Regions from separate parts of the Acidovorax sp. GW821-FHT10A04 genome, predicted to be linked through region 1. Evidence: riboswitches for the same ligand, from Rfam matches in the RefSeq annotation. Region 1 holds a riboswitch; the other holds the start of a gene.
What was found. A riboswitch is a leader RNA that binds a small molecule or an ion and turns the genes downstream of it on or off. The one in region 1 is predicted to bind glycine.

Region 1 (3,392 bases):
TCCTACTACCAGCATCCGGTGCAGCGCCCCGCCCTGGCCCCGCTGCAGGTCACCCCGGTGCAGTACCACGCGCCACCCCCACCCCGCTATGAAGCACCACCCCACGCACGCCGTGGCATGGCCTGGGTGCCCGGCCATTGGGAATGGCGCGGCGGCCGGCATGTGTGGATCCAGGGCTACTGGGTCAAGGCCCGCCCTGGCTATACCTACCGCGAGCCGCGCTGGGAAGAGCGCGATGGCCGCCACCACATGCGCCCCGGCGGCTGGGACCGTGACGGCGATGGCGTGCCCAACCGCCACGACCGCCGTCCGGACAACCCTTACCGCAACTGATGGCGGCAGGCCGGCTGCCCCACAGGTGCCGGCCCCGCCCGCCTACAGGGGGCAAGGTGCGGCGCCTACAGACCTGTCGCCACCGCTTGCCCACCATACAGAGGCGACACAACAACATTGAAAAAGGAGTCATCCATGGCTTACAAAACCACTTACGCAGCCCTCATCGCCACCACGCTGGCACTGGCAGGCCTCTCTTCGGTCGCCACGGCCCAGCCGGCGCACCAAGGCACCGTGGTGATCCAGTCGGGACCCCAGGGTTACCAGGTCATCCCTGCGCCACCGCCACCCCGCCGTGAAGCCGTGCCGCGCCCACGCCGTGGCCAGGTCTGGGAAGAGGGCCATTGGGATTGGCGTGGCGGCCGCCATGTGTGGGTCGCCGGCCACTGGGTGAAGGCCCGCCCCGGCTACGCTTACCGCCAGCCCACCTGGCAGGAACGCGACGGCCGCTGGGAAATGCGCCGTGGCGGCTGGGACCGTGACGGTGACGGCATTTCCAACCGCAACGACCGGGACCGCGATGGCGACGGCGTATCAAACCGCCGCGACAGCAACCCTGACAATCCCCGCCGCAACTGACGCTTGACCGGGTTAGCGCCCGGCCTTGTATCAGCAACGAACGCCGCACATTAGCTGCGGCGTTCGTCTTTGTGCGCCAGCGCCGCCCTAGAATGGCCTTCGCAGGAGAGCAGGCGGCAATGGCCGCTTCACCGAAGGCGCAAACTCCCATGCACGCTCAGGTTCCGTACTGCACCATTCATCAAGGCCGTCTGGAGAGCCGCTACGCCATGTAGCGCACCGAAGGAGCAAGCCGCAGCCCATGAGGGGCGGCGGTGAATCTCTCAGGTACCAAGGACAGGGGGAGCGGCAGCCGGGCAATGACGTGCCCGCTGCGCGCTATGGACACCCATACCCGCAGCGACATCGACAGGCCTGGCGATTGCCCTTCCAAAGGCTTTCAAAATGCGTGTGATCGTTCTTGGCGCCGGCCTGCTCGGCGTGACTTCGGCCTATTTCCTGCAACAGCTCGGCCACGAGGTGACCGTCATCGACCGCCAGGGTGCGCCCGGTGCGGAAACCAGTTTTGCCAACGGCGGCCAGATCTCGGTGAGCCATGCCGAGCCCTGGGCCAACCCGAGCGCGCCGCTCAAGGTGCTGCAGTGGCTGGGCAAGGAAGACGCCCCCCTGCTGTTCCGCATCCGCGCCGACATGCGCCAGTGGCTCTGGGGCCTGTCCTTCCTGCGCAACTGCACGCCCGCGCGCACGCGCCACAACATCGAGCAGATCGTGCGCCTGGGTACCTACAGCCGCGACACGCTGCAGCAGCTGCGCGCCGCCACCGGCATCGCCTACGACCAGCGCACGCAGGGCATCCTGCACTTCTACACCAACCAGAAGGAGTTCGACGGCGCCCTGGCCCCGGCCGAGCAGATGCGCCAGCTCGGCTGTGAACGCCAGGTGATCAGCGCCGACGAGGCGGTGCGCATCGAACCGGCCCTGGCCCACATCCGCCCGCAACTGGCCGGTGCCACCTACACCGCCGAGGACGAGTCGGGCGATGCCAACACTTTCACGCGCGAGCTGGCGCGCCTGTGCGAGGCCGCGGGCGTGCAGTTCCGCCTGGGCCAGCACATCACGGCGCTGCGCGAGGCGGGCGGGCGCATCGACCATGTGGAGGTGACCACGGCCGAAGGCCGCTTCGAGCGCGTGCACGGCGATGCCTTCGTGCTCGCCATGGGCTCGTTCAGCCCGCTGCTGGCGCAGCCGCTGGGCATCCGCCTGCCCATCTACCCGGCCAAGGGCTACTCGGTGACCATGCCGGTCAAGGACGCATCGATGGCGCACCAGGTGAGCCTCACCGACGACGAGTACAAGCTCGTGTTCTCGCGCTACACCAGCGAGCGCGGCGACCGCCTGCGCATTGCCGGCACGGCCGAGCTCAACGGCTACCACCGAGACCTGAACCAGGTGCGCTGCGACGCCATCGTGCGACGCGTGGAGCAGCTGTTCCCGGGGGCCGGCGATGCCAGCCAGGCGCAGTTCTGGACCGGCCTGCGCCCCGCCACGCCGAGCAATGTGCCGCTGATCGGCAAGACCAAGCTGGCCAACCTGTTCCTCAACACCGGCCACGGCACGCTGGGCTGGACGCATGCCTGCGGCTCGGGCAAGTCGCTGGCGCGCATCGTGAGCGGCCTGGCGCCCGAGCTGGACTTCGCGTTCACGGGCATGCCGCAGAGCAGCGTGCCCAGCCTGTTGCCTGCGGCGTCGAAGGCCTGAGCAAGCGCCGGGTCAGGGCGCGGCACCCGAGGCCTGCGCGACGAAGCTCGCCAGCGCCCGCATGTCCTTGTCGCTGAGCTTGTCGGCATAGGACGGCATGACACCGATGCCCGCCTTCAGCGCGCGCAGCACGCGCTCGGCGTTGGGCTTGAGTTCGTCGAGCACGGGCCCGACCTGGCCTTCGGCGCCCGCGGCCTGCAGCGTGTGGCACACGCTGCAGGCGGGCTGGATCTTGCCGAACAGTTCCTTGCCCCGCGCCAGTTCGCCGGCATCCGCGGCCCAGGCGCCGCCGCTTGCCAGCGCCAGCAGCACGGCGGTCAGCGCAGTACGCAAGGCGTGCGCCCCCTCACGCGACCACCACGGTCACACCGTGGTCACGCCAGCTCGTGTTGTTGTAGCCGCCCAGGTTCTCCTCGCGCTGCTCGGGCTGCACATGACCGGCGGTATCGGTGGCACGGCTGAGCAGTTCGTGCGAACCCGCCGCCAGCCGCACGGGCAGCACGAACTGGCGCCAGGCGAAGCGCCCCAGGTCGGGCCCGATGAGCTGGGCCGCCTGCCAGGTCTTGCCGCCATCGACGGACACCTCCACGCCCTTCACGCCGCGCGTGCCGCCAAACGCCACGCCATGCACCTGCACCAGCCCGGCCTTGAGCGTGCCCTGCTCGGGCAGGGGGCCGTTGATCCAGGACTTGGTCGTCATCTCCCACACCGAGGGCTGCTCGGGGCTGGCCTTGGTGCCGGGGGGCGACATGCGGTAGCCGTGCGACATGATGCGCGCCTGG
Region 2 (3,392 bases), on a different contig from region 1:
CATGCCACTCGGGCGCGGAATTGGCCAGCACCACCTCGATGTTGAGCGGCTTGGCACGGGTCTGGATGACCTCGATGGTCTGCGGATGCGCGTCACCGGCGACGATGAAGCGGTTGCTCTTGCTCTTGACCGAGCGCTTGGCCAGCGTCATGGCCTCGGCCGCGGCCGTGGCCTCGTCGAGCATGGAGGCGTTGGCAATCGGCATGCCGGTCAGGTCGCAGACCATGGTCTGGAAGTTGACCAGGGCCTCCATGCGGCCCTGCGAGATCTCGGCCTGGTAGGGCGTGTAGGCCGTGTACCAGGCCGGGTTCTCGAGGATGTTGCGCAGGATCACGCCCGGCGTGTGCGTGCCGTAGTAGCCCTGGCCGATGAAGCTCTTGAGCACCTGGTTCTTGCCTGCCATGGCCTTGAGCTCCGCCAGGGCCGCCGCCTCCGTCACGGGGGGGGGCAGGTCCATGGCCGTGCTGCGTGCAATCGAGCGCGGCACGATGCTCTCGATGAGGGCGCGGCGCGAGGCCTCGCCGATCACCGACAGCATGTGCGCTTCGTCGGCCGCGTCGATGCCGATGTGGCGGGGCAGGAATTCGGTGGCGTTTTCGAGCGCGCCGAGCGGCAGGGCGGATTGCATCAACATGGGGCAGGTCTCAGGCTTCTTGAGGAGAGGGCGGGGCGTTCAGCGCGCCTCAGGCGTTCTTGGCGAACTCGGTGTAGTCGGTCTCGGACAGCAGCGCGTCGAGCTGGCCGGCATCGCTGAGCTTGACCTTGAAGAACCAGCCCGCGTTCAGGGGATCGGAATTGGCCAGCGACGGATCGGCGCGCAGGGCTTCGTTGACTTCGACGATCTCGCCGGAAACGGGCATGTACACGTCGGCGGCGGCCTTCACGGACTCGACCACGCCGGCGACTTCGCCCTGGGCGAAGCTCTTGCCCACTTCGGGCAGGTCCACGAACACCACGTCACCCAGGGCATCCTGGGCGTGCACGGTGATGCCCACGACGGCGGAGTCGGCGTCGGCGGCGTTGATCCATTCGTGGTCTTTGGAGAATTTGACGGTCATGGGGAAAGCTCCTGGGGCTTTGAAAAATGAAGGAATCTGCAATGTAGCGGGCCGGGCCCGCAGCGGTGTGAAATCAGCCGCGGAAATAGTTGGCAGGCGTGAACGGCATGGCGCGCACTTCCATGGCCACGGCCTTGCCGCGCACGATGGCGTTCACGCGGGTGCCGATGGCGGCAAACGCGGGGCTCACGTAGCCCATGGCCACGGGCTCGTTCACCGTGGGGCCTAAGAGGCCGCTGGTGACCTCGCCGATCTTCTGGCCATCGGTGCTCTGCAATTCGGTGTGCTCGCGCACGGGCACGCGCTCCAGCGCCACCAGGCCCACGCGCTTGCGTGGCAGGCTGGTGGGGTTGTCGATCTGTGCCAGCACCTTGTCGGCACCGGGGAAGCCGCCTGCGCGCGCGCCGCCGGTGCGGCGCACCTTCTGGATCGCCCAGTTCAGCGCTGCCTCGGGCGGGGTGGTGGTGGTGTCGATGTCGTTGCCGTACAGGCACAGGCCGGCTTCCAGGCGCAGCGAGTTGCGTGCGCCCAGGCCGATGGGCTTGACCTCGGGCTGTGCCAGCAGGGCGCGGGCCAGCGTGTCGGCCTGGGCCGCGGGTACCGAGATCTCGAAACCGTCCTCGCCCGTGTAGCCGCTGCGCGTCACGAAGCAGTCGCAGCCGGCGATGGTGTAGCTGCCGCCGGTCATGAACACCAGCTTCTCGATGCCAGGGGCCAGGCGCGCCAGTGCGGTTACGGCCTGCGGGCCCTGCAGCGCCAGGAGGGCATGGTCGGGCATGGGCACCACGTCGCAGCGCTGGCCGATGCGCGCCTGGATGTGTGCGATGTCCCCGACCTTGCAGGCACCGTTGACGATCACGAACAGCGTGTCGTTGCCCTGGTTGAAGAACATCAGGTCGTCGATGATGGTGCCTTCGTCGGTCAGCAGCAGGCCGTAGCGCTGCTTGCCCACGGGCAGGTCGACCACGTCCACGGGCACCAGCGTCTCGAAGGCCGCGGCGGCATCCGGGCCGACGAGCTGGAGCTGGCCCATGTGCGATACGTCGAACAGACCGGCTGCGGTGCGGGTGTGCACATGCTCGGCCATCAGGCCGGCGGGGTACTGCACGGGCATGGAATAGCCGGCGAACGGCACCATGCGGGCGCCCAGCTCCAGGTGCAGGGCGTTCAGGGGCGTGGTGAGCAGGGGGGCTGCGGTAGCGGCAGGGGCAGACATGGGGCGGACTCCGGGCAAATGAAAGCCGCAACCCGTGCATGGATTGCGGGATTTGCCCTGCTGTCCGCTTTACCTGAGAGATTCACCGCACCACCCTGGCTGGCGGCTGCGGCTTGCTCCTTCGGTGGATGGCCTGCGCTGTGCTGCGCGGCCACCTCTCTCCAGCAAGGGAACGCCTGCATCCCTGCAGGCGCTTGCCAGTCCTTTTGCCTGAGCGTTCGGGGTGTCCCTGCGCCTTCGGCGGCCCCCGCGAAGGGGACTCTCTCCTGACGGGCGCAAGTATATCCGCTGGAGGGCAGCGTCGGGCCAACAGCCTCGCTACTTGATGAACCCGAGCACCTTGGGCAGCCAGGTCGACAGCTGCGGGATGAAGGTCAGCACCACCAGCACCACGCCATGGGCCCAGAGGAAGGGCACCAGCTCGCGCACCAGTTGCGACATGGGCACGCGCGAGACGTTGCAGGTGACGAACAGCAGCCCGCCCACGGGCGGCGTGATCATGCCCAGCGTGAGGTTGTAGATCACCACCATCGCGAAGTGGATCGGGTCGATCCCCAGCTTCACGGCCACGGGCGCGAGGATGGGGGCGAGCACCATCACGCCCGGCAGCGGCTCGATGAAGATGCCGAACAGCAGCAAGAAGATGTTCACGATGATCAGGAACATCCATGGTGAGAGGTTCATGCCCACCAGCCAGTCGGCCATCTGCTGCGGAATGCCCTCGATGGTCAGGATCCACGCGAACGCGGCCGACAGCCCGATGATGATCAGCACCGAGGCCGACAGCAGGGCCGAGCGCGCCAGGATGTCGGGCAGCGCCTTCCACTGCAGCGTGCGGTAGACGAACTTGCCGCACACCAGCGCATAGAACACCGCCACCACCGAAGCCTCGGTGGGCGTGAACCAGCCGGCGCGCATGCCGCCCAGGATCACCACTGGCAGCAGGATGGCAGGCAGCGCCTTCCAGGTGGTCTGCAGGATCTCGGCCAGGGGCGGCATCCGGCCGTCGCCCTTGTAGTTGCGCTTCTTGGAGACATGGAAGTTCACGACGCACATGGCCACCGCGATCAGCAGGCCCGGCAGCAGGCCGGCCACGAACAGTGCGCCCACCGAGACGG

Region 2: linked by a shared signal. The riboswitch ahead of gcvT (glycine cleavage system aminomethyltransferase GcvT) and the one ahead of AC07PF_RS18230 (D-amino acid dehydrogenase) in region 1 are both predicted to bind glycine.

Annotation. Positions count from the first base shown of each region.
Region 1 is NZ_JBWKNZ010000008.1:162,169-165,560, reverse strand. It holds gene AC07PF_RS18240 (YXWGXW repeat-containing protein) at 1-333, shown strand, start outside; gene AC07PF_RS18235 (YXWGXW repeat-containing protein) at 469-912, shown strand; glycine riboswitch at 1,094-1,202, shown strand; gene AC07PF_RS18230 (D-amino acid dehydrogenase) at 1,297-2,610, shown strand; gene sorU (SorU family sulfite dehydrogenase c-type cytochrome subunit) at 2,623-2,943, opposite strand; gene sorT (SorT family sulfite dehydrogenase catalytic subunit) at 2,957-3,392, opposite strand, start outside.
Region 2 is NZ_JBWKNZ010000011.1:204,599-207,990, reverse strand. It holds gene gcvP (aminomethyl-transferring glycine dehydrogenase) at 1-634, opposite strand, end outside; gene gcvH (glycine cleavage system protein GcvH) at 684-1,058, opposite strand; gene gcvT (glycine cleavage system aminomethyltransferase GcvT) at 1,132-2,274, opposite strand; glycine riboswitch at 2,325-2,449, opposite strand; glycine riboswitch at 2,463-2,553, opposite strand; gene AC07PF_RS22615 (TRAP transporter large permease) at 2,593-3,392, opposite strand, start outside.